3 regions of the Clostridium omnivorum genome follow, and region 1 is predicted to be linked to each of the others. Evidence: a T-box and tRNA genes for the amino acid it is inferred to sense, from the RefSeq annotation. Region 1 holds a T-box; the other regions hold tRNA genes.

Evidence for each region. The T-box of region 1 lies ahead of alaS (alanine--tRNA ligase). A T-box ahead of a tRNA ligase gene usually reads a tRNA of that ligase, here a tRNA-Ala.
Region 2: it has a tRNA-Ala gene. The T-box ahead of alaS (alanine--tRNA ligase) is inferred to sense a tRNA for this amino acid. The anticodon was not compared.
Region 3: it has a tRNA-Ala gene. The T-box ahead of alaS (alanine--tRNA ligase) is inferred to sense a tRNA for this amino acid. The anticodon was not compared.

Annotation. Positions count from the first base shown of each region.
Region 1 covers NZ_BRXR01000001.1:2,368-16,664, forward strand. The annotation lists gene typA (translational GTPase TypA) at 1-39, opposite strand, end outside; gene bsdE14_RS00015 (ribonuclease J) at 270-1,928, opposite strand; gene bsdE14_RS00020 (Fur family transcriptional regulator) at 1,964-2,419, opposite strand; gene bsdE14_RS00025 (DUF1292 domain-containing protein) at 2,553-2,816, opposite strand; gene ruvX (Holliday junction resolvase RuvX) at 2,838-3,260, opposite strand; gene bsdE14_RS00035 (IreB family regulatory phosphoprotein) at 3,317-3,571, opposite strand; gene alaS (alanine--tRNA ligase) at 3,659-6,298, opposite strand; T-box leader at 6,370-6,552, opposite strand; gene bsdE14_RS00045 (AI-2E family transporter) at 6,642-7,658, opposite strand; gene bsdE14_RS00050 (PRC-barrel domain-containing protein) at 7,639-8,205, opposite strand; gene nifU (Fe-S cluster assembly scaffold protein NifU) at 8,251-8,679, opposite strand; gene nifS (cysteine desulfurase NifS) at 8,681-9,865, opposite strand; gene bsdE14_RS00065 (RrF2 family transcriptional regulator) at 9,858-10,304, opposite strand; gene bsdE14_RS00070 (replication-associated recombination protein A) at 10,435-11,694, opposite strand; gene bsdE14_RS00075 (tocopherol cyclase family protein) at 11,941-12,918, shown strand; gene bsdE14_RS00080 (histidinol phosphate phosphatase) at 12,985-13,749, opposite strand; gene bsdE14_RS00085 (hydrogenase maturation protease) at 13,960-14,297, shown strand, end outside.
Region 2 covers NZ_BRXR01000001.1:2,050,176-2,064,472, reverse strand. The annotation lists gene bsdE14_RS09820 (UPF0182 family protein) at 1-1,499, opposite strand, end outside; gene bsdE14_RS09815 (DUF362 domain-containing protein) at 1,505-2,668, opposite strand; gene bsdE14_RS09810 (transcription repressor NadR) at 2,691-3,206, opposite strand; gene bsdE14_RS09805 (HDIG domain-containing metalloprotein) at 3,306-3,803, opposite strand; gene bsdE14_RS09800 (MFS transporter) at 4,086-5,351, shown strand; gene pcp (pyroglutamyl-peptidase I) at 5,409-6,050, opposite strand; gene bsdE14_RS09790 (DUF979 domain-containing protein) at 6,131-7,087, opposite strand; gene bsdE14_RS09785 (DUF969 domain-containing protein) at 7,107-7,772, opposite strand; gene bsdE14_RS09780 (ABC transporter ATP-binding protein) at 7,978-8,694, opposite strand; gene bsdE14_RS09775 (ABC transporter ATP-binding protein) at 8,687-9,460, opposite strand; gene bsdE14_RS09770 (branched-chain amino acid ABC transporter permease) at 9,460-10,509, opposite strand; gene bsdE14_RS09765 (branched-chain amino acid ABC transporter permease) at 10,513-11,406, opposite strand; gene bsdE14_RS09760 (ABC transporter substrate-binding protein) at 11,480-12,649, opposite strand; tRNA gene bsdE14_RS09755 (tRNA-Ala) at 13,024-13,099, opposite strand; tRNA gene bsdE14_RS09750 (tRNA-Ile) at 13,103-13,179, opposite strand; rRNA gene rrf (5S ribosomal RNA) at 13,186-13,302, opposite strand; rRNA gene bsdE14_RS09740 (23S ribosomal RNA) at 13,418-14,297, opposite strand, start outside.
Region 3 covers NZ_BRXR01000001.1:1,492,510-1,494,925, forward strand. The annotation lists tRNA gene bsdE14_RS06850 (tRNA-Ala) at 453-528, opposite strand; tRNA gene bsdE14_RS06855 (tRNA-Ile) at 532-608, opposite strand; rRNA gene rrf (5S ribosomal RNA) at 615-731, opposite strand; tRNA gene bsdE14_RS06865 (tRNA-Ala) at 1,098-1,173, opposite strand; tRNA gene bsdE14_RS06870 (tRNA-Ile) at 1,177-1,253, opposite strand; rRNA gene rrf (5S ribosomal RNA) at 1,260-1,376, opposite strand; rRNA gene bsdE14_RS06880 (23S ribosomal RNA) at 1,492-2,416, opposite strand, start outside.

The sequences.
Region 1 (14,297 bases):
AGCAATGTTTCTAATATCGTTCCTAGTAAATAATTCCATGTGTATTCCTCCATCATGTTTCATTATTGTTTGAAATATATGTTAATGCGACCTCATAATTAAACTTATTAAAAACAAGGTGTTTATTGAACAAATTTTCTACACGCAAAAATTGGACACTATTAAAAGTATCCAATTTTACATTTAACATTCTTATTCTAATATTTTGTCAGTGAAAAGTCAACTTAAGTAGAATTAATTATAAATTTAGATTATTCTATATTATTATTTTATATTTCCATTATTATCGGCAATATCATTGGCTTTCTCTTAGTTTTTTCATAAAGGAACATTCTTAATGAATCCTTTATATTTGTTTTAATAGTAGCCCATTCTGTAATATGTTTTTCTTCACATTGTCTTAGAGCATCTCTAACAATAATTCTAGCTTCGTCCATAAGATCTTCTGATTCTCTTACATAAACAAAGCCTCTTGAAATTATATCTGGTCCTGCAATAACACTTCCAGTTTCTTTTTCAATAGTAACAACTACTGTAAGTATTCCGTCTTGAGACAAATGTTTTCTATCTCTTAGAACTATATTACCAACATCACCAACACCTAATCCATCTACAAATACCTGTCCAGATACAACTGTTCCACTCTTTTTAATGGAGTCTCTAGTTATTTCAATTACATCTCCATTATCAGCAATTACTATATTATCAGCTGGCATACCTAGCTTTCTAGCAAGCTCATAATGCTGCTTTAAGTGTCTGTATTCCCCGTGTACAGGTAAAAAGAATTTTGGCTTTACAAGAGTATGCATTAACTTTAATTCTTCCTGACAAGCGTGTCCCGATACATGAACGTCTTCAAATATAACCTCAGCGCCTTTTTTAAATAGCTGGTTTATAACTCTTGATACCAATTTTTCATTCCCTGGTATAGGCGTAGCAGAAATAATAACTGTATCTCCTGGAACTATATTTACCTTTTTGTGTTCAGAAGCAGCCATTCTTGATAATGCTGCCATTGGCTCTCCTTGACTTCCTGTTGTTATAATTACAATTTGATCCTCAGCATATCTGTTAATGCTGTCAATATTTATCATTATATCTTTTTCAATATCCAAATACCCAAGCTCTGCTGCAACAGCTACTATATTTTCCATACTTCTTCCTGAAACAGCAATTTTCTTTCCATATTTGCTAGCAGCCCTTATAACTTGCTGTATTCTATGGATATTAGAAGCAAAAGTTGCAACAATAATTCTCCCCTTTGCTTTAGTAAAAAGCTTTTCAAAAGTTTCTCCAACAGTACTTTCAGACATAGTGTATCCTGGTCTTTCTACATTTGTACTGTCAGCCATCATTACAACAACACCTTTTTTACCTAGCTCTGCAAACCTTCCAAAATCAGCTACTACTCCATCTATTGGAGTATAATCAATCTTGAAATCCCCAGTATGAAGAACAATTCCAACTGGTGTATGAATTGCAATTGCTACTGCATCAGCAATACTATGACTAGTTTTTATGAACTCAACTGACATATTATCAAGTTTAGTTATATCCTTTGCCTTCATTACTATAAGTTCAGTAGTACTTAATAATCCATGTTCCTTAAGTTTTGTTTCAACGATTCCAAGTGTTAGTTTTGTGCCATAAACAGGCACATTTAGTTGTTTTAATACATATGGAAGTGCACCAATATGGTCCTCGTGTCCATGCGTTAAAAATATACCTTTAACTCTATCTTTGTTTTTTACAAGATAGCTTACATCCGGAATAACTATATCTATTCCAAACATTTCTTCATCTGGAAACTTTAATCCACAATCTATAACGACAATGTCGTTTTTATATTCTATTGCGGATAAATTCTTTCCAATTTCGTTCAATCCTCCAAGAGGAATAATTTTAATTTTATCTTTTTCCCTTTTCATAGCAACCCTCCTTTTAAAAAAGAAGACATCACTTACTACGAACTGCTTTTACATTCATTGCAAATTCCAAAAAACTTTACACTATGATTTTTTATTTCAAAATCATATTTTGTTTCAATATCGTGCTCTAAAGTTTCAAGCAGGTCACCTTGAACTTCGATAACCCTTCCACAACTATTGCAAATCAAATGATGGTGTTGATGGTTTTCATCCTGTCTTACCAATTCATATCTATTGCATCCATCACTAAGATCTAACTTGCATATAACTCTCATTTCTTCGAGAAGCTGCACTGTTCTATAAACAGTTGCAAGACCGATTTCTGGGCATTCTACTTTTACAAGATCATATATCTCTTCAGTAGTTAAGTGATTACCTTCGTTTTTAATTATTATATCTACTATAGCTCTCCTTTGAGGAGTAAGCTTATAACCCTTTTGTTTTAAATCATTTTTCAATTTTTCTATTTCGCTAGGAGATAAATTTGACATTATAATACCCCGCTTCACAATTTGCTAAATTATAGCATTCTTACTATAAACAGATATATGCACTATAATAATACTATAGCAGCATTTTGTCAATTGATAATCGTTAGTAAATAGAAAATATGATAATTCCTTATTAGTTTAATTCATTGTCTGAAAACAAGGTTTCATAAGCTTCTGCTACCATTTCGAACTCTTCATCGTCGTCTACTGTTGCTAAAACATCGTTGCCATTCTCATCTTGATCAATTCTAAGTGCAATAGCATCAACATCTTCCTCATCCATTGGAACTACAATAACATATTCCCTATCTTCAATATCAAGCTTAGTGATAACCTCAAATTCGATTTCTTCACCGTTCTCGTCTGTTAAAATTATTGTGCTTACATCGTTTTCCATTCTTTTCTCTCCTTTTTTTATTTATAATTTTTTATTACTTAAACTATCTAAATAACCTTGTAATATGTATGTAGCGGCAATCTTATCTACTATCTTTTTTCTTTTTGCTCTAGACAAATCTGCCTCAAGCATTGCTCTATGAGCAGCCACCGTAGTAAGTCTCTCATCCCACATTCTTATTTCAAGATTAGTATATTCCTTTATTAATTCGCAAAATTTTAATATCTTCTCTCCTGATGGTCCAATTGTACCATTCATATTTTTAGGCAGCCCAACAACTATTGATTCAACAGAGTACTCCTTACATATTTTATTTATTTCCTCTAAATCTTTGTTTTTTCCTACCCTTTTTATTGTAGTTATTCCTTGTGCAGTAAATCCTAAAGGATCACAAACTGCAACTCCTATAGTCTTTTCACCTACATCCAATCCCAATATTCGCATACTTCTCTCCTCATATTATGCATAAAGTTAAAATAAAAATGCCCATAAGGGCACTTTTATTTTATACCTAGATAGGATTTCAAAACTTCCTCAAGTATCTCATCTCTTTCTAGCTTTCTTACCAAAGCTCTTGCACCATTATAATTGGTAATATAAGTAGGGTCTCCCGAAATTAAATACCCTACAAGTTGATTTACTGGATTATATCCTTTTTTCATAAGGGAATTATAGACCTCAGTCAAAATTTCCTTAGTCAAATCCTTTTTATCTTTAGCTAAATCAAATTGCATTGTATTATCATTATTCCCCATTGCTCTTTCACCCCTTTTTTATCATCCATTTACGGATAAAAGGTTTATTTATACATATATTATAAGTTATTTTTACTAAAAAGTATACTATTTAACCAAGTCTTTAACTATAATATTCACTTGATTAATAGCATCTTGTAGCTTTTCTGGGTTTTTTCCTCCTGCTTGAGCCATGTCTGGTCTTCCTCCACCACCACCGCCAGCAATAGTTGCAATCTCCTTTATGATCTTACCACAGTGTATTCCTTTTGAAACTGCATTTTTTGACGCCATTGCTACAAACTGCACCTTATCATTGCTGCTGCTCCCAAGTACAACTAACCCATCTGAAATCTTATCTCTCAGTTTATCAGCAAGATTCCTTAAGGAATCTCCATCGATTTCTTCTAGTGCTGCTGCAACTAACTTGATTCCATTAACTTCTTTTGCAGTACTAAGTATATCCTCTTCAATGGAGCCTGTTAATTTTGATTTTAACTCAGCAATTTCCTTGTCTTTTTCCTTTAGCTCAGATGACTGAGAATGAAGTTTATTAATAATATTTTTTTCTGTGCATTTAAGAGTTTCAGCAACTTCCTTTAGAAGGTTACCCTTATATTCAACAAATCTTATTGCATTAAATCCAGTAACTGCTTCTATTCTTCTTATTCCTGCTGCTACTCCAGCTTCAGAAGTTATTTTAAACAAACCTATTTCTCCTGAATTAAATACGTGAGTTCCTCCACATAGTTCCTTACTGAATTCTCCTACAGATACTACTCTTACGCTATCGCCATACTTTTCATCAAATAGAGCAACTGCGCCACTTTGCTTTGCTTCATCGATTGACATTACATCAGTATCAACGCTGTATACTGTCATTATATTTTCGTTAACTATATTTTCAACTCTAGTTATCTCTTCCTCAGATAGAGCACTAAAATGAGTGAAGTCAAATCTTAACTTATCTTCATCAACATAAGAACCAGATTGATGAACATGACTTCCAAGTACTAGCTTTAAAGCAGATTGAAGCATATGAGTAGCAGTATGGTTTTTGCGTATGTTGTTCCTTCTAGCTTTATCCACTTCAAAAGTAGCTTGTGTATCAACGCCCACAGTTCCTTCGAGAACATTTACGAAATGAAGTACTTTTCCTGCTATGCTTTTCTTACAATCTAAAACCTGAGCTTTAAAATTAGAGTTGTATATTAATCCTTTGTCTCCAACTTGGCCTCCCATTTCAGCATAGAAAGTTGTTTGCTCAGAAACAATTATACCTGAAGAACCAGCTTCTAAGTTTGATACAAACTCATTATCTTTAATCAATAGAAGAATTTTAGAATCACACTTGGTTTCACCATAACCTACAAAAGTAGTATTTACATCTGCAGGTATCTTATTCAATATACCATCATCGCTTCCCATGTAATTTGAATCTTCTCTTGCAGCTCTAGCTCTTTCCCTTTGTGACTGCATCTCTCTGTTAAAACCTTCTAAATCAACACTTATTCCCTTCTCTTCAAGTATTTCTTCAGTTAATTCATATGGAAAACCATAAGTATCATATAACTTAAAGGCCTTATCCCCAGAAAGCACTTTTATTCCTTCATTTTCAAGCTCATCAGTGTAATCCCTTAATATTTGCATTCCCCCATCTATAGTTTCTGCAAATCTTTCTTCTTCTAATTGAATAACCTTCTTTAAATATTCCTCTTTTTCCTTTAGTTCTGGATAAGCTCCTCCAAAATTATCTATAACAACCTCACACAATTTTGTTAGGAAGGTTCCTTCAATACCAAGAAGTTTTCCATGTCTAGCAGCCCTTCTTAAAAGTCTTCTTAATACGTATCCTCTACCTTCATTAGAAGGAAGTACCCCATCACTAATCATAAAGGTAACGCTTCTAGCATGATCAGTAATTATTCTAATTGATACATCAGTTTTGCTATTCTCATTATATTTTGCACCTGAAATTTCACAAACCTTAAGTAGTATGTTTTTGATAGCGTCAACTTCAAAAATGTTATCAACACCCTGCATTATTGTTGAAATTCTTTCAAGTCCCATACCAGTATCAATATTTGGATTTGCCAATCTATTATATACTCCATTTTCGTCCTTATCAAACTGAGTAAATACCAAATTCCAAAACTCTACTATTCTGTCTTCATCAGCAGCTTTAATAAATTCTTCAACAGTAGTAACCTTTCCAGTTCCCCTATCATAGTGAATCTCTGAGCATGGCCCACAAGGTCCCTGACCTATTTCCCAGAAATTATCATCCTTTCCAAGTCTAAATATTCTTGATGGATCTATGTCTGTTTTACTAGTCCATATATCGTAAGCTTCATCATCTTCCAAATAAATTGTTGCATATAGTTTATCCTTAGGAATGCCTAATACCACAGTAACAAATTCCCAAGCCCATGGAATAATTTCATTCTTAAAATAATCTCCAAATGAAAAGTTACCGAGCATTTCAAAGAAAGTACCGTGTCTTGATGTTTTTCCAACATTCTCAATGTCCCCTGTTCTAATACACTTTTGACAGGTAGTTACCCTTTTGCTAGGTGGAGTTTGAAGTCCTGTAAAATATGGCTTTAAAGGTGCCATACCTGCATTTATAAGAAGTAAGCTCTTGTCATTCTTTGGAACCAAAGAAAAACTAGGCATTCTTAAATGATCTTTACTTTCGAAAAATTCTAAATAGGCTTCTCTTATTTCGTTTAAACCCATCTTTTTCATATTAAATTACCTCCTGAAATATTAATATATTCATTTTTAAAATAAACAATAAAAAAAACCTTCAAATCCCTAAAAGGGACGAAAGTTTATTCCGCGGTACCACCCTAATTATACAGTATTAAAAAAATTAATTTCTGTATCACTTAATTTGCCTGACTCCGAGACAGCTTCTAATTATCTATCAAGAAGTTTCCACCAGCCACTTCCTCTCTAAATGAATCAATAACTATACTCCTTCTCATCATTGCCGCATATTGATTTATAAAGATTATAAATTAAAAAACTATTTATGTCAATATTGGTTGTATACCCATGCGATAGATAATATTGTAAATGACCAAGTTTAAAATAAATAGTAGTTTAAATCCTCGTATATTATTTTAATAATTACTCCTATAGGAACCGCTAATACCATTCCAATAAATCCACCTATCTTGCCTCCAATAATAAGTATAATAATAACTAATAGGGGGTGCATACTTACGCTATCTCCTGTAATTTTTGGTGATATTATGTCACCTTCTATCTGCTGAATAAAATATAAACATATTGAAGCGTAAATTGCAGTTTTTGGAGAAATTAGAAGTGCCATAAAAACTGCCGGAAGTGCTCCAAAAAGCGGTCCAAAATAAGGAATTATATTAAAAGCAGCATTTAATATGGATAATATTATCGGAAAATCAACTTTTAAAAAAATCAATATAAAAAATGTAAGTATTCCAATTAAAAGACAAAGTAAAAATTGGCTTATAATATATCTTCCCATAATCTTATCTATATGGCATAGTATTTTTTTTATTATACTCCTGCTCTTACATGGAAAAACTACAATTAGTCTATTAAATATAATATCACTATCTGCAAGAAAGTAGTAAACCACAATAGGAATTACTGCGAGAGATATAAGATTCTCCCCTATAGAAAAAGCATTATCCAGAAACTTATTTAGCATAGAAACAAATTGTACATTTACTTTTTCATATATATTTTCTAGAATCACAAATAGAGTTTTATTATTTTTCAAAGGTTTTAACTTATTGTAAAACTCATTAAAATAATGCTCAAGTTTTATAAATGAATTATTTACATTTAAGCTCTCTCTAAAAATAGATGGAATTATAACTATCAAAATTAAAACAGCGCATAACACAAAGACTATGAGAAGCAAAGCCGCAGCAATTCTCTGGTTAATTCCCCTTTTAATTAATAGCTTTTGTAGGGGTTTAATTGTATACGCTATAATAAAAGACATAAAAATAAGATATAGTACTTCCTTAACTATAGTACTTTTATAAATCACAATACCACATGTGAAAAATATAGCTATCAATATTATATACTTAATGATTTTCTTTTTCATTGCAATCAACTTCCATCAATAATCTATGTGGTACGCTAGAGAATTCCATATTTGATACAGGATTAATTTTAAGTATACCTTCTTCTCCAAGTAATAATTCCTTCATGAGAAAAACCTTTTTTCCAGAAATTAAATTTTGTAGAAGCCCTGTAGATACTATTATTGCCTTTATTTCAAAGCTTGCTTTATCAAATAATATATCCTCTAACATTCCGAGTACAGCAGCATCTCTATCAATAATGTCAATGTTTTTTATGTCAGAAAATTTAAGTACTTTGTTTTCACAAGTTTTTTTTACTACCATGATATTACTGTAGGAAATGATATCCTCAACATAAACATTTACAGTGTTTTTAAAAAACTTATATGATGAAACAATAAACCCTTCAACTTCTGCACTATTAAAATTGATGATTATATCCTTGACAAATCCTATTTTCTTTCCTTTTATATCAACTACATCCATTAAGATAAAATCCTTGCTTCTATACATACTATTCATCTCATTATTTATATATTTAGTAACAATTAAGATTATCTTTTCCAAAACATAAAAAAATATAACCCTTTTAGGGTTATATTTCATAAAATATTATTCTCCGTGTACTTGATCATGTATATCATCGTGTTCTTCATAATCCCATGGTTCTAAACCTTGAGATATTCTGTATTCATTAATTGCTTTATGGATTGCTTCTTCAGCTAAAACTGAACAGTGCATTTTAACTGGTGGAAGACCATCTAACGCTTCTGCAACAGCCTTGTTTGTTAATTCCCAAGCTTCTTCAAGAGACTTGCCAATAATAAGCTCTGTAGCCATACTTGAGGAAGCTATGGCAGAACCACAACCAAAAGTTTTAAACTTTGCATCTTTAATTATATTATCTTCAACTTTTAAGTATATTTTCATTATATCTCCGCATTTAGCATTACCTACTTCACCAATGCCATTTGCATCTTCTATTTCTCCTACATTTCTAGGATTCATGAAATGATCCATAACCTTTTCGCTATATTGCATGTTATTTATCCCCTTTCTTAATAAAGTCATCCCATAGAGGTGACATATCTCTAAGTCTAGAAACTACTTTTTCAACTGTTTCAATAACATAATCTACATCTTCCACAGTTGTTCCGTCTCCCATACTAAGCCTTAAAGAACCATGAGCTATTTCATGAGGAAGTCCTATAGCTAAAAGTACATGTGAGGGATCTAACGAACCAGATGTGCAAGCACTACCACTTGAAGCACATATTCCCATATGATCCAATAACAATAATATAGCTTCTCCTTCTATAAATCTAAAGCAGATATTTGCATTACCTGGTAATCTTTTTTCACCTACGGGTCCATTTAATCTTGAATAAGGAATTTTTAAAAGCCCTTCTATGAGTCTATCTCTTAGCTCTGTAAGCTTCTTTGAATGAGCTTCCATATTTTCCGAAGCAAGCTCTATTGCTTTTCCAAGTCCAACTATTCCAGCTACATTTTCAGTACCAGCTCTTTTAGATCTTTCCTGACCGCCACCATGTACAAGATTATCTATTTTTACACCCTTTTTAATATAAAGAGCACCTGTACCTTTAGGTCCATAAATCTTGTGAGCAGCCATAGATAACAAGTCAATGTTCATTTCTTTTACATCAATATTTACATTTCCAACTGCTTGCACTGCATCTGTGTGAAATAAAACCTTTTTTTCTCTACATAGTTTTCCTATTTCGTTTATAGGCTGGATTGTTCCTATTTCATTATTAGCAAACATAATTGAAACTAAAATAGTTTTATCAGATATTGCTTTTTCTAAATCCTCTATTTTTATAAATCCATACTCGTCTACTGGTAAATATGTAATTTCAAATCCATTTTTTTCAAGATATTCACAAGCATGAAGTATGGCATGATGTTCTATTGTTGTAGTAATAATATGATTTCCTTTATTCTTGTGTGCAAATGCTATTCCCTTTAATGCCCAGTTATCTGCTTCAGATCCACCGCCAGTAAAGTATATTTCGTTACTATCTGCATTTATAGCTTTTGCTACTCTATCCCTTGCCTTATCTATTGCCTTTTTTGTTTCTCTTGATAATGAGTAAATTGAGGATGGATTTCCAAAATGCTCTGTAAAATAAGGAATCATCTCATCAAGAACCTCTGGCTTAACGTAAGTGGTAGCAGCATAATCCATGTATATTGGTTTATTCATGCTTTTTCTCTCCTTCGCTATTGGTAATTTTCATGTTATAATAATCATCCACTATATCCTTTAGGGTTGTGGATTTTGTAACACTATCAATGCTTTCTTTTATTTTTGCCCATAAAAGTCTTGTTGCACAACAATCAACGTTGTTACAGCTCTTGTCATCAATGCATGTAGAAATTTCTACGGGGCCTTCCAATACTTCCATTAATTCATATATAGTTATTTCTTCAGGCTTTCTATTTAATACATATCCTCCTTGAGCACCTCTAACACTTTTTATAAGATTTGCTCTTCTTAATGGAGAAAATAGCTGTTCTAAATAGTATTCTGATATGTTCTGCCTTTCTGAAATACATTTTATAGACACAGGATCCATACCATAGTGAATAGCCAAATCCACCATTGCTTTAATTCCATATCTTCCTTTGGTAGATAGCTTCATATAATCACCCTTTCAATGTTGAGTGTTTTACTATGTTTTCAAATTTATAATATCAAATCAGAGTATTATTGTCAACAATTTCAAAACCAATATTTATGTAAATAGCAAAACCAGCTCATACTAATTTTTTTTAATCTTCATTATAATAAGTCTTCTTTCCCATTTCTTTAGGAAAATATTCTTGCTCTACAAAGTGTCCTGGGTAGTCATGTGGGTATTTGTATCCAACATTTCCTAAGGCCTGTGCTCCTTTATAGTGGGTGTCTCTTAAATGTGGAGGTACTCTGTATTGATTATACTTTGCATCCTCAATTGCTTTAAATACTGCAGTACAAACTGAATTGGATTTTGGAGCTTTTGCAAGATAAATTATAGCTTGGGCAATTGGTATTGAAGCTTCTGGCATACCCACCATCATAAGGGCATTACTTGCTGCCTGAGCAATAAGCATTGCGTTAGGGTCTGCCATTCCAATATCCTCTGAAGCATGAACAATAAGCCTTCTAACTATAAATTTAGGATCTTCACCACCAGCAACCATTCTTCCAAACCAGTATAAAGCTGCATCAGCGTTTGAACCTCGTATACTTTTAATAAAAGCAGAAATAATATCGTAATGATTATCCCCTGTTGCATCATAATTTACAGCTGGCTTTTGAAGAGCTTCCAATACCCTTTCTTTTTCTATAATAATAATACCCTCACTATTCTTATGGGTTGAAAGTACTGCTAGTTCTAGAGCATTTATTGCAGTTCTAGCATCGCCACCGCATAATTCAGCTATACATTGAAGTGCTGCTTTTTCTATATTAATTTTTAATCCACCATAACCTCTTTCACTATCCTTTAATATATTCTCAAGTATGAGAACTATATCATTTTCTGTTAAAGGTTCCATTTGAAATACTTTTGCTCTGCTTAAAATTGCACCATTTAAATCAAAGTATGGATTTTCTGTGGTTGCACCTATTAGTATTATAATACCTTTTTCCATGGCATCTAGCAGAGAATCCTGTTGAGCACCTTTTTTCAAAGCATGTATTTCATCTATAAAGAATATAGATTTCTTACCATAAAATTTTAAATTATCTTCTGCTTTTTCTATATATTCTCTAATCTCTTTTACACCAATAGAAGTTGCATTTAATTTTACAAATTCACACTTCGTTTCTTTTGATATTATAGATGCTAAAGTTGTCTTTCCAACTCCAGGAGGTCCATAGAGAATTATTGATGTTAAGCTATCATTTTCAATCAGTCTTCTAAGGAGTTTTCCCTTACCAACTATATGTTTTTGACCATAAAATTCATCTAAATTTCTTGGTCTCATCCTTTCAGCAAGAGGCTTATTACCAGAACTTTTATTCATAGCCATAGTAAATAAATCCATTTAATCACCTTCTTTTTGACCTTTTACACTCTACTTAATTAAACTTGGCTTATTAAAATGTATTTTTCATGCTATAAATCAGGTCGACTTAGTTAAAACTATTATAGCATTTAATTTTAAACTTTGCTTAATGTCCATTATATAATACTTTTAGAAACTTTATAAGGTCTTTTTATTCACTACTAGCGTGAGATTCCCAAAGGCTGCACTGAAAATAAAGAATTTGTGAAAGGTGAATACTATAAAATGAAAGCATTAATAAATCCTGATTCTTACCATGGAAATAATAAAAGAATAAACTTTTTTGAGGGCTGGTATTTTAAACTAGTAGATTCTTCTAAAAAAAACGTTTATGCATTTATTCCAGGAATATTTTTAGGCAAAAATACGTCACAATCCCACAGCTTTATTCAAATTCTAACCGCTTCTACTGCTTCCTATAACTATTTAAAATACTCTACTGTAAATTTTAAAAGTTCAAAAAATGAGTTAGAAACAAGTGTGGGAGAGAATAGCTTTTCCTTAAATGGATTGTCGTTAAATATCAAAGACATAAATCTTAATATAAGTGGTAATATAACTTTTAAAAATGTATTAAAATGGCCTGATTCCTTGATTAACCCCGGAAGTATGGGCTATTACAATTATCTAAAGTTCATGCAGTGCTTTAGTCAAGTATGTGCAATTGATATGGATTTATCGGGAGCTTTGAATATCAATGGCCAATGTATTGATTTTAATGGTGGAAAAGGTTATATCGAAAAAAATTGGGGAAAGTCCTTCCCTCATTCTTGGATATGGGTTCAATGCAATAATTTTAATAATACTAGGGCTGCACTCAGCTGCTCAATAGGTCATATTCCATTTCTTTTCGGAAGCTTTAGAGGCTTTCTTATTGGTTTTAGGGTAAATGATAGTTTCATAAAATTTACTACTTTAAATAGAAGCATACTTAATATATCAAGAAAAAATAATGATGTATTAATTCAGGTTGAAAACAATGAATATAAGCTTAAAATTGAAACATATACGAATAAAAGGGATTTTATACTCTGTAACGGTCCTAGAGATGATAAAATGATTCCTTTAGTTGAAGAAAATTTGCTTGCCAATATTGTAGTAGAACTAATAGACAAAAAAACTAACCGCCCAGTACTTATAGATAATGGCAGCTGTGCGGGAATAGAATATGGTGGCGATCAAATGTGGATTATCAATAAATAATAGAACTAAGGCTGCAGATTATATATACTTACTTGTTATATACCCTGCAGCCTATTTTATATATATTTACATATATTCTGCTTTTCTATTTCTAAAATATACTGGCTTAAGTTCACATACTTCCGCAAGCTTTAGAGCTACATTAAGGTTTTTACCTATATCATTCATGTTATGAGCATCGGAACCAATTGTAACGTTTAATCCCCCAAGTTCTCTATATCTTTTGTAAATTTCAATAAGGTTATCTACTGAACCTTTGTCAGCAAGTCTTTTAGTATTAAGTTCCAAAACGATGCCGCTATTGATTACCATTTTAAGCACTTCATCTATCAAATCACTATATTCATTATAATAAAGCTCTTTATCTTCATATCTTGCATATCTAGCAATATAGTCTATGTGACCTAGACTGTCTATAAAAGTATGATTTTTTATATTCTTGAGCATGCATTGAAAATATTCTGTATATACTTGATTTTTAGTACGTCCATTATATAGTTTCTCATAATATAAATCAGTATTATTAATCATGTGAATTGAACCAATTATATAATCAAAAGGATACCTTTCAGCTACTTCTTTGTTATCTGAAATACAATCATCTTTCATTCCAAGTTCAACACCTAAAAGAAATTTATCCCCTCTATATCTATTATAAGTTTTAAAATAATCATCTATATCAAAAATAAATTCACCTGGTCTTGGAAAATTAAAATCTATATGTTCAGTTATAATACACCCTATATTTAATTCTTCTGATTTTGCTAAAATTTCTTCTACTCTCATCCTGCTATCTGTAGAAAAATTAGCATGCATATGACAGTCAAACATATTACTACCTCCTGTTGTTTCATCCTCAATAAAAATTTAAATCACAAAAATATACATATGGATTTATAATTATTCATAAATTTAAATAATTTTGCATAGACAAGTTAACTTTATAGTCCCTGCTTCATATAATTACTATATGTAATTATAAGCTAAAACCAGTAAAAATACAAAAGTAACAAATTATTTTTGATGGGGGGTTGGCAAATTATGAAAACTAAAGTAATAGCTATTGGGAATCCTATTATGAGTGATGAAGGCATAGCTATAAAGGTTGCAGAAAACTTAAAATCAATTCTAAGAAAAAATAACATAGAGGTTATAATGGGAGAAACTGATGTGGATTACTGCTTTGACAACATCAAAAAAGATGATTTTTTATTTATTATCGATGCAACCTATTATGGTATCATACCTGGTTCGCTTACACTGATACCTCTTGAAAAATCTATTCCTTACCTTAGTGACACTTACTCACAACACGAACTAAGCCTCATAAATGTACTAAAGAAAAATGGGAATGTGCCTCCAGGCTATATAATAGGTAT
Region 2 (14,297 bases), 2.0 Mb from region 1:
TACTTATTCCATTGATTATCTCCACCCTTAGGGTAGTCAAATTCATTCATTTTCGTATCAACTATAGCATAATCGTTTGTCTTTTCTCCAAAATAAATTCTTGGATTATTAAGTTTAATATCTGTAGAATTGTCAGGTGGTATATCCTTAATTACAAAATCAGGTTGGCCTTCTGAAGTAACAGAATTAACCTTGCTCATAACAACTCCATAGCCGTGGGTATAAATTAAATGTTTATTCTGCCATGTACTTGCATTGCCCTCTAAGGAATCCAAATTTATCTCTCTTGGAGCTACAAACACTTGATTATACTTTCCATTTATCGTATATCTATCTACATCAATATCATTGAATCCATAGTAATATCTTATTACCTGTACCTGATTATAGAATTCAAGTGATGGTTTAAAGGAATTTATTTTAATATTATTTATAGTATCTTTATTAGCACCTATATCTTCCTTCGTTAAAGTATTTTTAACCTCAAATGGTTTTTGTTCAACATTTTCTATATTAAAGGCCTTTCTGGTATAGTTAATGTTATTAAGTAAATAAGGCTGCTCTAAAGACTTTTGATTTGATCTTACAACAAGGTTTTCAACCAACATTGAGGCAACTCCCTCAAGTACCATTAATATTATTATTGCTGAGACAGATATAATAATGGGCTTAACCTTAGATTTAAGTACACTTATAAAAATAACTATTGCTGCAATAATAGACACTACTGTTATTATTCTGAAGAATATTAAGCTTACATGCATATCAGTATAGCTTGCTCCAAAAGCTACTCCTCTTGGACTATATACTAAATTCCATGCCCTTATTAAATATCCAAAGGACAAAAGCAATAAAATTAATGAAGAAACCATTGCAAGCTGTTTTCCAGCAAATTTAGTAAGCCCGCTTCTTACGGATTTTACTGAATTTATTCTATCTCTAACATTTCCTGAAATTATTCTATCCTTTGCACTAAAAACAAAGTATATAACTAAAGTTATTATTACCAAAAATACAAGCAGTGTCATTAGCGCCGCATAAATAGATTCAATTAGAGGAAGCTTAAATATAAAGAATGAAACATCCATGTTAAATATTGGATCCTTTACATTGAAGTTAGTAGAATTTTTAAATTGTAATATCCTATACCAATAATTAGAAGCAACTCCATAAGAAATTAAGAATGATACAAATAAGTCAGCTATAACGAATATTTTTCTTTCTAGAGACTTTTTCTTTGGATTTATTTCTACAACATCTTGAAGCTTTATAACACTTTTTCTAATGCTTCTATAGTATAACCATATTCCCAAATAAACGATAAGGAATATAGGTACCATAAGTTCAAGCACAGCCACTATTTTCGTAAAATAAACTGATAAATAGCCTACTTCCTTAAACCACTTTATATTAACTATAAAGTTAACTATTCTGTCAAAAAACGCAACCACAAGGATTAAAATAATCAATGTAGTTATTCCTGCTGCTCTTTTTTTCATAATGCTCACCTCTTATTATGACCTAATATTTTTCCAATAGTTGAATGCTTTGTCTCAATTGCTCCTACAGGGCATAACTCCTGACAGCAAAAGCATCTTATGCATCTGCTCATGTCCCAAGTTGGATTAAATTTATCTCCGGTTTTCACCATAGATATTACTTTTGGGGTTTCCGGACAAACCTCTTGGCATCGCTTACACCCAATACACTTATCTGGTATTAAAACTGGGTTTGGAGCCAGCATCTTTGCTAAAAACTTTGTAACTGCTGGACTTTTAAAATAAAAACTCCCTCCCGTCCTGCTTAGCTTAAAATTCCTTGCTTTCATAGTATCTATAGTTTCACCTAAAACCTGAATATCCTTTGGTAACACTGTACCCCATTTATGATCTGCTACTTCTTTTAATACTGGTGTATCTAGTGGATTGTCATATCCAATGAGCCTTACACCGACTGAATCCACGGCACTAATACTTTTACCCATAATAATTGTATCCATCTTATGTGGCTGGCCATTTCTAGGTCCATTACCCTCCATGGCTACTATACCATCTAAAATTGCAAAGCTTGTCTTAACGACTGTATTTAAATCCAGCAGCATTTTGCAAAAATTATTTGCATCAGGCATTCTAGTATGCCATGAAGCCTTTTGAGTTCCTGATATGCATCCAAATTGATTTTTTACTGCTCCTGTAAAATATGCCATAGCATGAGTTTTTAGCTTTGGTAAAGTTATCAAAACATCAGACTCATAAGCTGCTTTTGCAACATCCCATGACTTACACAAAATTGACTCATCAAGCTTAACATGTACCGTTTCTCTAAAATCATCAAACTTTACACCATACTTATTTGCAACTTCCATAAGCCCAGACTTTTCAGCAGCCTTTCTAGGGTCTCCAAAGCCTGGAGAATCTCCAAAGGTAATATCACTTGAATATTCCTTTATTATTCTAATTACTGCTTCAAAAACGGCATAATGAGTTATTACCGGCGATCCTGCACCTTCTACACTTAATAAATTGGGCTTTAACAAAACCCTACTATTTTCTGGAATAAGCTGTCGTAAAAAAGAATCTCCACCCAAAAGCTGAAAGCCCTCTCTAAGCTTTTTTTCTATTAAGTCTACATCATATTCTTCACATCTTAAAAGCGCTACCTTTTCCATGAAAACCTCCATGTTTTCGTTTTTATTCATATAATAAATAACCTTTTTCCTTTAATTCTTTTACTATTCTATCCATAACTTCTTCGTTTTCCGCAATTATAGTATGCAAATGAACTCCTCTTGTTAAAGCTGATAATGGTTCCGCCTCATATTCACTGCGCCTTTGAATAAAGTTTTGAAGATCATATAGGGTTTTTATCATAAGCATGCCCCTCATTTCTCCATATAACGGATGTTCAATAATAACATCTTCTACAATTCCTCCAAACTTTACAACGCAGCTAAGCTCATTCTCTATATCCTCAGGCTTATGGCATACTGCTATAACCCTTTTTATTGAATTCTTTTGTTCCTTTGGTGTTATATATCCATCCGGCGTTGCAATTATATTTACACCCTCAGCTCTTAAAATAGCGATATCTTTTACAATTATTTGCCTAGTAACCCCTAATTCTTTTGCTAGATTGCTTCCTTTTTGCGGCTCATTAGACTGTAAAAGAAGTGATTCAATATACTTTCTTCTCTCTTTAGAATTCATAAAGCCCTCCTATATCCTTAGGTAACCATAATTATTATTAGCCCTCATATAATCAGTTATTAATGCACATTAATCTAGTAGCATACAAATAGAAACAATTTAATTTTTATCATCACTTTCTATAAGTATTTCCAGTTCTTTGTCTCCGACTATACTTTTGTTATGGTGATTTTCTATGAGATACAAAAAACGATCATCATATTTACCACATTCTTTTAATATTCTATAACCTATCTCTCCATGATTATAATATTTCTCTACTTTTTTTAATGTTTTTATATTTTTAAGCCTGCCTTTAGATAATTTATTTATAATAACAAAAATAGACTTCTCTATAGGATTCAATCTAGCCTGTGTTTTGCCGATATCATGAAGAAGTGCCACTCTAATCATATTATAACTATTCATATTTTTAGCTCTACAGGTTTCTTTAACATCCATGGCTACATTTACTGAATGCTTTTGTTCATAACCCGTTAGTGTATTGAATAATTCTACTTCTGAAGAATTTAGATAGCTTTTTATAAAATTTATATCCTCTAAGCTCATTTTAGCTGTAATTGCCCAAAAAAACTGCTTTACTCTATATAAGGACATTGCATCCTCCTTAAAGTTAGACCAGTGGGTACTTTTTACTTTATAATTTAAGTTTCCTTAAAAAGTCCATATAGGTCTTTTTCTTAATTATTAATAGAAACACTTCATGTAATACTAACATTTTAATACATTTATTATAGCAGATGTATTAACAATTTGTTAATGAATGAAAAATAACATTTGCTTTGCTTTTAACGAAGGTTTCAATTAATATAATACTAGGGGCTGGTATCAAAACAACAAAGGGGGTGCAGCTTTAGCTTAAAGAGTTAAGGCATTTTTATGAAACTTTTCAAAAATAAATCGAAGTCAATTTTGGATTATAATTTATCGGTAAATAATATAAACGGCATACTTCAAGCTCTATCAATAAACTTAGTTATTCCTTTTGCAAGCCTTTATACAAAGCGTCTTAATGGTACGGATAATGATATAGCTCTTTTAAATTCATATCCAGCTATCTTTTCAATTCTTGCAGTATTCATTGGAAGTTACCTTTTTAGAAAATATAAAAATAAAAAAAGAGTAACAGGGCTTTTCTTTGGATTTGGAAGAAGCTTCTTTTTACTTTTTGTTTTAATACCATTTTTACCTGCATGGATTCAACCTGGCTTGTTCGTTCTTCTTTATGGGGCAATGAACTTTCCTAACTCTATAGCAACTATGGGCTGGCAATCCTACATGGCAGATATATTTTCTGAAACCTGGAGGGGTAGAGCCTTTTCAAAACGAAGTGCTCTATCTACAATAAGTGCCCTTGTCGTTACCCTTATAACAGGCCAATTGCTATTTTACATACCTAAAAGTAATACAGAGAGAATAAAATTCTATCAAGTATTCTTTATCATAGCTTTTATTCTAGCTATTTTTGAGATATATTCACTTACTAAATATAAATTAGATAAAAGCAATAGACAAATTGAAACTATTACTGAATTCAAAAGCAGTTCCTTTTTACATAACATAAAAAATATTATTAATATGACTACTTCAAATAAAAGATTTCTCCACTACTGCATTTGTGTAGTTATGTTTCACTTTGCTTGGCAAATGGGCTGGCCTCTTTTCTTTAGTTATGAAGTAGATATACTTCACTCAAATGAGTCTTGGACTGCTCTTATAACTACAGTATCTTGTATTGCTCAAGCAATTACCTTTCCATTATGGCAAAAGTTATCCGAGAAAAAAGGTAATGAATTTAGTATATTTTTAGCTATTTTTATTATGGGCTTAACTCCTTTTATGTACATGATATCAACCAATATAATTCATGTTGTTTTATTTAATTTTGTTACTGGCTCTGCAGTAGCTGGAACTACACTGCTGCTTCTAAATAACCTATATGAATCAGCACCTAATGAAAACAGAACCTTATATATTGGAATATATACAGTGCTTACTAATATAACCTTAATGGCGGCACCTATATTAGGCATGAATTTAAAGCATTGGACCAACATCTATATAGCGCTATTTATAGTTGGAAGCTTAAGACTACTTTCTTCTATAGCCTTCTTTATGAGATATAGAGCCTATAAGCATAAATAAACATAAGCTAACCCTTAAAGTAGCTGTATTACTATACTTTAAGGGTTAGCTTTTATACTAGCAAATAACTCCACCTATTACTTTTACTTCTTCTTCATTCCTTGCAATTACTTCTATTGCAGATTCTATAGCAGTAACCATGCTATCTAGTGTCATTGCAGGCACATTAGGTTTATTTAAAACTTGCTCCAATAAAAAAGGTATATGTATAAACCCAGCTTTTATATTTAATTTATTCTTATAGATATGATTTAAAACACCGTACATTAAATGATTGCACACATATGTACCAGCACTATTTGATACACTTGCAGGTATATTTTTTTCCTTAATTCTATTTACAATTGCTTTTATAGGTAAAGTTGCAAAATAAGCTGTAAGCCCTTCTTCGTCTACTAGCTTATCTATAGGCTGATTACCTTCGTTGTCTGGTATTCTGGCATCATCTAAATTTATAGCTATTCTCTCTACTGTAACATCAAACCTTCCACCAGCCTGCCCAATCATTAATACTACATCTGGTTTTATTTCTTCTATCTTCTCAACAGTCTTGTTTACAGAGCTATAAAAGGCTGTTGGTACTTGTAACTTTACTATCTCTGCCCCTTCAATATTATCCTTTAATTTTTTTATAACTTCAAATGCTGGATTTACCTTTTCTCCTCCAAAAGGATCAAAACCAGTAACTAATATTTTCATTTTTCTGCCCTCCAAAACTACTAGATTCTATAAAAAATTTTAAAGTATAGGACCTAATTAAAAGTCCTATACTAAAATATCTAAAATGCCCAAACATACATCAAAACTATATGTATTGTCAGCATTATAAGTGCCACTGGAGCCTGATACTTTATTACACCATATCTCTTATCCTTCATTTCAAGTATTGCAGTAGGAACTATATTAAAATTAGCAGCCATTGGTGTGAGTAAAGTTCCACAGTAACCTGCAGTTAATCCTAATGCAGCAACAACTACTGGATTACCGCCAAGTGCTATTACAAATGGTACCCCTATGCCTGCTGTAATTACAGCAAACGCAGCAAATGCATTTCCCATTATCATTGTAAATAAAGCCATACCTACGCAATATGCTATAACTCCCATAAGTATATTTCCTTGAGGAATAACCCCTTTTATGCCATTTGATATTACAGTACCTACACCAGCAGCTGTAAATAAAGCACCTAGAGCTGCAAGGAGCTGAGGAAGTATGTTAACTGGTCCAACAATTTCTAAGAGCCTTCTGCCGTCTTCTGCCATATCACTAGATTTTCCTTTTGTAATAACTAGTGCTAAAATAGCAGAAACTACTGCAGCTATTCCAAGTGCAACTAATGATCCTAATTGTTTTGTCCATATTTGCGCAACTGCAAAGGTAACTATAGCAAGAGTTAATGCAGGTATAAATATACTATTGCCAACCTTTTCAGAAGCAGCCTTTTTAAATTCTTCTGTAGATTCTTTAAACTTACCAATTTTAACTTTCTTTGAAGCTGATAATAATGTTAATACTAAAATTGCATATCCTATATATATATCCTTTATAAAAATATTTTTATTACCCCATAATAGACCGATTCTGCTAAAGGTAAATATGATACCCAGTAGACCCCAAAATAGTGCTGTAGCAATTCTTGAAGGGTGTTTTTTATCTTTTAATGTGGCATATACAGAATAAAAGCAAACTAGTCCACATAATACATATAGTAATTCAGTTAAAGAATTTTTAAGCATTATATCTCACCTCCATACATTATTTATTCCTGTATTTCTTATCAAATTTCTTGTCATAATATAAAAACTGCAATGTTCCAACAACCATAATTATTATAGCTATTGGTAGTGAAGCCTTTGCTATATCTAATGCCTCTACATTATATTTAAGTTCTTTCAAAACACCTACTATTAAAAGTACTCCGCCAGAAGCCACAAAAAAGTTTTGTCCATAAAAGTTACCATAATTTTCAACTGCAGCCTCTAAGCCTTTTACTGCCTCCTCATCCTCTTCATCAATATTTTCATATCTTGATTTAGCAGCACCTTGTGCCATAGGAAGTATTAAAGGTCTTATAAATTGAACATGTCCACCTATTCTTATGCTGAACATAGCTGCCAAGGTTCTAATAACTAAGTATAAACTTGTAAGTCTTCCCACCGTAGCTGACTTAATTTTGCCAATCAAATATGCAGCTCTTTCTCTTAAGCCATACCTTTCCAGTATTCCTATAACAGGAAGAGAGATAATAAATAACGACATATACCTATTCTCAACAAAAGCCTTTCCTAATACCGTCATAATTTCATTAAAAGACATTCCAGAAACTAAACCAGTTGTAATGCCAGCCACCACAACTACAGCTATGGTATCTAGTTTTAAAATAAAGCCAACTAAAATAATTAAAATACCTAACAGTTTAATCATAAATATACCTCCCTTTTTTATAAATATAGGCCTATATTAATGAAATTTCTTAAATATAAAGCCCTATACATTATATTTATAATTAAATTCGTATACATATGCCTAAATAGCTTAAAACCTTCTTAATAAATAATATAATTTCTTAAAAAGAAAGCCATTCTAAAAAATAAAGCTAGCAGTTTAAATTCTGCTAGCTCTATTCCTAACTTTTCGCACTCTGCCCTAGATATGCCTTTTTAACTTCTTCATTTATAAGAAGTTCTTTACCAGTCCCCTTTAAAGTTATTCTTCCTGTTTCTATAACATAAGCAATATCTGCAATGTGGAGGGCTGCATTTGCGTTTTGCTCAATTAGTAATATAGTTACTCCCTGTTTGTGTATTTCTTTAATAATACTAAATATATCCTTTACAACTAATGGAGCCAATCCTAAAGATGGTTCATCCATCATTAAAAGCTTAGGTTTTGACATAAGCGCTCTACCGACTGCTAACATTTGCTGCTCCCCACCAGAGAGAGTACCTGCTGACTGCCAACTTCTTTCTTTTAATCTTGGAAACAAATTATATACCCATTCTATATCATCTTTTATATTTTTCTCATCTTTTCTAAAATAAGCACCTATCTTTAAATTCTCAATAACACTAAGATTTGCAAATACCCGTCTTCCTTCAGGAACTAATACAATACCTTCCTTCACCATATCCCTTGTCTTTTGTTGAAGTAAGTTTTTATTATTGTAAACTATCTCCCCACTCTTAGGTTTTACAAGACCAACAACTGTTCTCAAAATAGTGCTTTTACCAGCTCCATTCGCACCAACTAATGAAACAATCTTCCCCTCTTCAACTTCAAAGCTTACTCCTTTTAATGCTTCAATCCCACCATATGAAACCACTAAATTATCTACCTTAAGCATCTTCTTCGTTCACCCCCAGATAGGCCTCTATAACTCTTTGATTTGATTGAATCTCACTAGGACTGCCCTCAGCAATAGTAATTCCATAATCAAATACATATATTCTATCTGATATATCCATAACCACCTGCATATGATGTTCTATCATAAATACAGTTAAATCAAACTCATTTCTAATATCCTTTATAAATGCAGTTAAATCTTCAGTTTCTTTTGGATTCATTCCTGCTGCTGGCTCGTCTAAAAGAAGAATCTGTGGATTTGTAGCCAAAGCCCTAGCTATTTCAAGCCTCCTTTGCTTTCCATAAGGTAATGAACTTGATTTTTCATTCTTCATATTACTTAATCCAACTATATCAAGAAGTTCTAATGACTTTTTAAGCATATTTCTTTCTTCTCTCATATATCGTGGCAGCCTAAAAGTAGCCTCTAGAAAATTAGACTTAATATGTAGATGATTTGCTATAAGCACATTATCAAGTACACTTAAATCTTTAAACAATCTAATATTTTGAAAGGTTCTTGCAATGCCAATCTTTGTTATTACATCAGATCTAGTCCCTGTAATATCTTTTTCATTATAGTAGATAGTACCCTTTGTTGGCTTATAAACTCCTGTTATCATATTAAATGCAGTTGTCTTTCCTGCCCCATTAGGCCCTATCAATGCAACTATTTCGCCTTTATTTAAAGTCAAGTTAAAATCCTTAACAGCAGTTAACCCGCCAAATTGCATGGTTATATTATCAGTTCTTAATACAGTCATTATTCTCCCTCCTTTTTAAGAGGTTTTCTAGTAAATCTCGCTATAATCCTATCCCAGCTAAACTCATTTGTACCCATAATTCCATTTCTATAGAATATAACTACAAGCATAAGCAGCATAGAAAATATAACCATTCTAAGCCCAGCTTTTCCTGGAATAACTACAAACCCTAGATTAATTGATTCATCTAAGAATCTTAAAGCTTCACCTGCTATAGTTACAATAAATGCAGATATAATTGTTCCTGTGATACTGCCCATTCCTCCTAAAACTATTATTAGAAGTATGTTAAATGTAAGTAAGAATCTAAACATAAGTGGATCAATAGTTCCAAGCAAGTTACCTAAAAGACCTCCTCCAATACCAGCAAAAAATGCACCTATAATAAAGGATAGTACTTTATGTTTAAATAGGTTTATGCCCATGCTTTCTGCGGCAACTTCATCTTCTCTAATTGCTTTTAGCGCTCGACCATAACTACTGTTTATTAATAGCGCCATAAATACCACGGTAAAAAAGGCAATTCCAAAGCTCCACCAAAGATTTGTTGTATTAGGAATCCCTTTTAATCCAAGAGCACCATTTGTAATACTTTGAGTATTTGTAAATATAACCCTTATTATTTCAGCAAAGCCTAAAGTTGCTATTGCTAGGTAATCACCTTTAAGTCTTAACGCAGGTGCTCCAATTAAAAATGCCACAAAAGCAGATAATATTCCGGCTATTAGTAGTGCTGGAAAAAATGGCATGGTAATTGAATCTAGTGGTCTAATCATTGGCACCATAAAAAAATTTTGAGTTTTTACGGCCTGAGGCATAGTAAGAATTGCTGTAGTATAAGCACCAACTGCCATAAAACCGGCATGCCCAAGTGAGAATTGTCCCGTAAACCCATTAATTAAATTCATGCTTAACCCTAATACCACATATATAGCACAGAGGTTTAATATTCTAACCTTATATGCATCTAAGTTATTATTTGCATAAATAAGAAAAGCTAATAAAAGCAAAATAGAAATTGCATTTAAAATCATATTTCTTTTCTTCATAGCCTACACCTTCTCTGATATTTTTTCGCCCATTATTCCAGTAGGTTTAATTAATAAAATTAATATAAGCACTATAAATGCAAATGCATCTCTATACCCCGTTAATCCTGGAAGAAAGGCAACTAACATAATTTCACCAATTCCTAAAATAAATCCTCCAATTACTGCTCCTGTTATATTTCCTATTCCACCAATTACTGCAGCAATAAAACACTTTAATCCTGGTATAATTCCCATTAGTGGAGCAATCTGCGGAAATTTTAATCCCCACATCATACCTCCAACAGCTGCAAGTGCAGAACCTATTCCAAAGGTTAAGGATATTATTTTATTCACATCTACCCCCATAAGCCTAGCAGTTTCATGGTCTTTAGATACTGCTCTCATAGCCATCCCACTTTTTGTATGATTTATTAAATAAACTAAGAATAACAAAAGCAATATAGTTACTACTGGAATTATAAATGTAAGCCTTTGTAATGAAACACTTCCTATTTTCACTACTTGGGTAAATAATTTTGGCTGAGGAAATGCCTTTGGCCTCCCCCCAAATAGTACAATAGCTACATTTTCTATAAGAAATGAAGCACCTATAGCTGATATAAGTATAGATATTTTAGGTGCATCTCTTAATGGCCTATAAGCTGATACCTCTACCATCATTCCAAACACACTTGTAAGAATTATAGCCGCAATAAATGATACATACCAAGGCATACTAAAACTAACAACACCAAAAAAGGCAAAGTATGTAGCCATCATAAATATATCTCCATGAGCAAAATTTATAAGTCTCAGTATCCCATATACCATGGTGTAACCAATTGCAATAAGTGCATATAAGCTGCCTAGGGATATTCCATTAGTAAGATGTTGTAAAAACATTTCAAAGCTCATATTCTCACCACCCATAAATTTAGTTTGATATAATTCCAGTAAAAACTGGAATTATATCAAATTTTAAAAACTATTATTTTTGAGGTTCGATAGTATCTAAATATGTGAACTTACCATTCTTAACTACCTTTATAACAGCATTTTTAACTGCATCTCCATTCTCATCAAGAGTTATAATACCTGCAGCCCCTTCAAAGCCCTTAGTCTTAGCTAATTGTTCTTGTATTTTTACTGGGTCTGAACTATTAGCTCTTTTAATTGCATCTAAAATTAATATATAGGCATCATAAGATAGAGCAGTAACTGCTGCTGGTTCCTTATTATACTGCTTTCTATATGCTTCTAAAAATTTTTCTGATTCCTTTGTTATTGGCTTTTCTGATGTAAAGAAAGTTGAAAATACAGCCCCTTCAACTGCGTCTTTACCAATATCTATAAACTCTGGAGTCTCCCATGTATCTCCACCTATAATAGGAGTTTTTATTCCAAGTTGTCTTGCTTGTTTTATTAGTAGAGCTGACTCTGTAAAATTACCAGGTGCAAAAATAATATCTGGATTTTTAGCGTTAATGTTTGTTAATTGAGCCGTAAAATCTTGATCTCCTGTATTGTAATTTGACACTGCTACTATACAGTTATCATCTCCAGTTAGTTTTTTGAATGAGTCTGTAAAAAACTTTGAAAGACCTACCGCATAATCATTAGATACTTCCTCTACTATAGCTGCTTTTTTAGCATTTAACTTTCCATAAGCGTAATTTGCCATAACAGTACCCTGGAATGGATCTATAAAACATACTCTAAAGTAAAAATCATTTCCTTTTGTAACTAATGGGTTTGTACATGACGCTCCTACTGCCGGAACTTTTCCCTTTTTTACTATATCTCCTGCTGCCATAGATAAAGAACTTCCCCAGCTTCCTATAATTGCAGATACCTTTTCTTTTTCAACTAATCTAGCTGCAGCACTAGCAGCTTCTACTTTATCTGACTTATTATCTACTACTACTAGCTCAACTTTTTTTCCAAGCACCTCAGGATACATCTTATTAGCAAGTTTAACTCCCTCTACCTCTAGTGCCCCACCTGCTGCATTAGCTCCTGTTATTGGTTCAAATACTCCAATTTTTATAACATCAGAGCTAGCTGTACTTGTTGTTCCTTCATCCTTTTTAGTACATCCAGTAAAAGCTATAGATGAAATCAGAAAAACAGTTAAAATTATTGAAAGCTTCTTTTTCATGTTTTTTCCCCCTTTATTTATTTTAACTACAGCTAGTAGCTTAAACGCCATTACTGCAGTTTTAATTATAAAAAAGCAATTAAAAAATAATACACTATTTATTTATATCTGTTACTGCATTTACTCTTTGAATAAAAACTATATTCACTTTATAACTTTATATATAATATACTATTAATCGCTATGGTCTTTTAAAACTAAATTTCTATTTTCTTTTCCATAACAATGTCTTTTTCTATGATTTATTTTTAATATATTATATTTGTACTTCTTAATAATAAAAAAAAGCAGACTTATCGTCTGCTTTATAATTACATTAAATTTAAATAAGAAAACAAAGTAAAATAAAAAAACAGCCCTTTCGGACTGTTATATGGTGGAGATAAAGAGACTCGAACTCTTGACCCTCTGCGTGCAAGGCAGATGCTCTCCCAACTGAGCTATACCCCCGTATGGTGGACCTTCAGGGACTCGAACCCCGGACCAACCGGTTATGAGCCGGTTGCTCTAACCAACTGAGCTAAAGATCCATTTTAACCTGGCAGCGTCCTACTCTTCCACAGGGCCTCCCCTGCAGTACCATCGGCGCTAAGAAGCTTAACCTTCGTGTTCGGAATGGGAACGGGTGTTACCTTCTTGCCATTACCACCAGATACATGATTAGTCAAAATCTTCGATTTTGCTAACTAATCAGTACTCCTCAACTCTGTTGAGCGAGTTTCCTTTAAGAGAATGTTATTCTCTCAAGACTGAACAGATTAAGAATATTTGGTCAAGCCCTCGACCTATTAGTATCAGTCAGCTAAACACATTACTGCGCTTACACCCCTGACCTATCAACCTTGTGTTCTTCAAGGGGTCTTACTAGCTTACGCTATGGGAAATCTTATCTTGAGGTGGGCTTCACGCTTAGATGCTTTCAGCGTTTATCCCGTCCCGACATAGCTACCCAGCCGTGCTCCTGGCGGAACAACTGGTACACCAGAGGTCAGTCCATCCCGGTCCTCTCGTACTAAGGACAGCTCCTCTCAAATTTCCTACGCCCGCGACGGATAGGGACCGAACTGTCTCACGACGTTCTGAACCCAGCTCGCGTGCCGCTTTAATGGGCGAACAGCCCAACCCTTGGGACCTACTTCAGCCCCAGGATGCGACGAGCCGACATCGAGGTGCCAAACCTCCCCCCGTCGATGTGGACTCTTGGGGGAGATCAGCCTGTTATCCCCGAGGTAGCTTTTATCCGTTGAGCGATGGCCCTCCCACGAGGTACCACCGGATCACTAAGCCCGACTTTCGTCCCTGCTCCACTTGTGGGTGTCGCAGTCAGGCTCCCTTCTGCCTTTGCACTCTACGAGCAATTTCCAACTGCTCTGAGGGAACCTTTGGACGCCTCCGTTACATTTTAGGAGGCGACCGCCCCAGTCAAACTGCCCACCTAACAATGTCCCACGACCAGTTTCATGGACTGTGGTTAGAACTTCAGTACTGTCAGGGTGGTATCCCAAGGGTGACTCCATAGGAGCTGACGCCCCTACTTCTCAGTCTCCCACCTATCCTGTACAGACAATACCGAAATTCAATGCTAAGCTACAGTAAAGCTCTACGGGGTCTTTCCGTCCAATCGCGGGTAGCGAGCATCTTCACTCGC
Region 3 (2,416 bases), 1.5 Mb from region 1:
TTTAAAAGTTATTTTGAATCGCTTAGCGACAAAAAGTATATTAACACATATATTTTCTTAAATTTAAGTGTTTATTTCCAACGTATTAAGTTTATATTTATCTACCTCTCATATGCTTTCATATACTTTAAGTTTCACATAGTGACACGCAAGGCACAGTATTAATATAAAATAGTATATTATAACTCTATCTTAAGTTATACATACACTATATCTTAGGCTGTGATAGATATGTGGTATAAATTGCAATATTATTATATAGAACTTTTAATAAACACCATGGTTGATATTAATAAAAAGCTTTTAGATAAGCATTCAACGAACACCTTTAAAATCTAATATTATGCTGCCGCATTTAAAAACAGTCCAGATTAATTTGCAAATTACTCTGGACTGTAACAGCTTGCATTATTAAAAACAAAATAAAAAACAGTCCATTTGGACTGTTTTTTTGGTGGAGATAAAGAGATTCGAACTCTTGACCCTCTGCGTGCAAGGCAGATGCTCTCCCAGCTGAGCTATACCCCCGTATGGTGGACCTTCAGGGACTCGAACCCCGGACCAACCGGTTATGAGCCGGTTGCTCTAACCAACTGAGCTAAAGATCCATTTTAACCTGGCAGCGTCCTACTCTTCCACAGGGCCTCCCCTGCAGTACCATCGGCGCTAAGAAGCTTAACCTTCGTGTTCGGAATGGGTACGGGTGTTACCTTCTTGCCATTACCACCAGATACATGATTAGTCAAAATCTTCGATTTTGCTAACTAATCAGTACTCCTCAGCTCCGCTGAGCGAGTTTCCTTATAAAATAGGCTTTGAAAAATTTATTCTCTACAATTTAGAATTATATTATATGCATAATACAATGTCAACACCTTTCAAAAAATTTTATTAAAAAGGCACAGGTATTAGAAAATCCCTGTGCCTTTTTAAGGAGTAATATTTATCGAGCTATTACTCGTACCACAAAATTAATATGTGCTAATTTATAAATATTATACATATACTCTCACCCAATTAAAATAATAACTATTTATAGTTGCAACTTTATTAGTTCTACTTTAAAAATAAAAAAACAGCCCTTTCGGACTGTTATATGGTGGAGATAAAGAGACTCGAACTCTTGACCCTCTGCGTGCAAGGCAGATGCTCTCCCAACTGAGCTATACCCCCGTATGGTGGACCTTCAGGGACTCGAACCCCGGACCAACCGGTTATGAGCCGGTTGCTCTAACCAACTGAGCTAAAGATCCATTTTAACCTGGCAGCGTCCTACTCTTCCACAGGGCCTCCCCTGCAGTACCATCGGCGCTAAGAAGCTTAACCTTCGTGTTCGGAATGGGTACGGGTGTTACCTTCTTGCCATTACCACCAGATGCATGACTTATCAAAATCTTCGATTTTGTCAATAAGTCAGTACTCCTCAACTCTGTTGAGCGAGTTTCCTTTAAGAGAATGTTATTCTCTCAAGACTGAACAGATTAAGAATATTTGGTCAAGCCCTCGACCTATTAGTATCAGTCAGCTAAACACATTACTGCGCTTACACCCCTGACCTATCAACCTTGTGTTCTTCAAGGGGTCTTACTAGCTTACGCTATGGGAAATCTTATCTTGAGGTGGGCTTCACGCTTAGATGCTTTCAGCGTTTATCCCGTCCCGACATAGCTACCCAGCCGTGCTCCTGGCGGAACAACTGGTACACCAGAGGTCAGTCCATCCCGGTCCTCTCGTACTAAGGACAGCTCCTCTCAAATTTCCTACGCCCGCGACGGATAGGGACCGAACTGTCTCACGACGTTCTGAACCCAGCTCGCGTGCCGCTTTAATGGGCGAACAGCCCAACCCTTGGGACCTACTTCAGCCCCAGGATGCGACGAGCCGACATCGAGGTGCCAAACCTCCCCGTCGATGTGGACTCTTGGGGGAGATCAGCCTGTTATCCCCGAGGTAGCTTTTATCCGTTGAGCGATGGCCCTCCCACGAGGTACCACCGGATCACTAAGCCCGACTTTCGTCCCTGCTCCACTTGTGGGTGTCGCAGTCAGGCTCCCTTCTGCCTTTGCACTCTACGAGCAATTTCCAACTGCTCTGAGGGAACCTTTGGACGCCTCCGTTACATTTTAGGAGGCGACCGCCCCAGTCAAACTGCCCACCTAACAATGTCCCACGACCAGTTTCATGGACTGTGGTTAGAACTTCAGTACTGTCAGGGTGGTATCCCAAGGGTGACTCCATAGGAGCTGACGCCCCTACTTCTCAGTCTCCCACCTATCCTGTACAGACAATACCGAAATTCAATGCTAAGCTACAGTAAAGCTCTACGGGGTCTTTCCGTCCAATCGCGGGTAGCGAGCATCTTCACTCGCAATACAATTTCGCCGGATTTGTTGTTGAGACAGTGCCCAAGTCATTA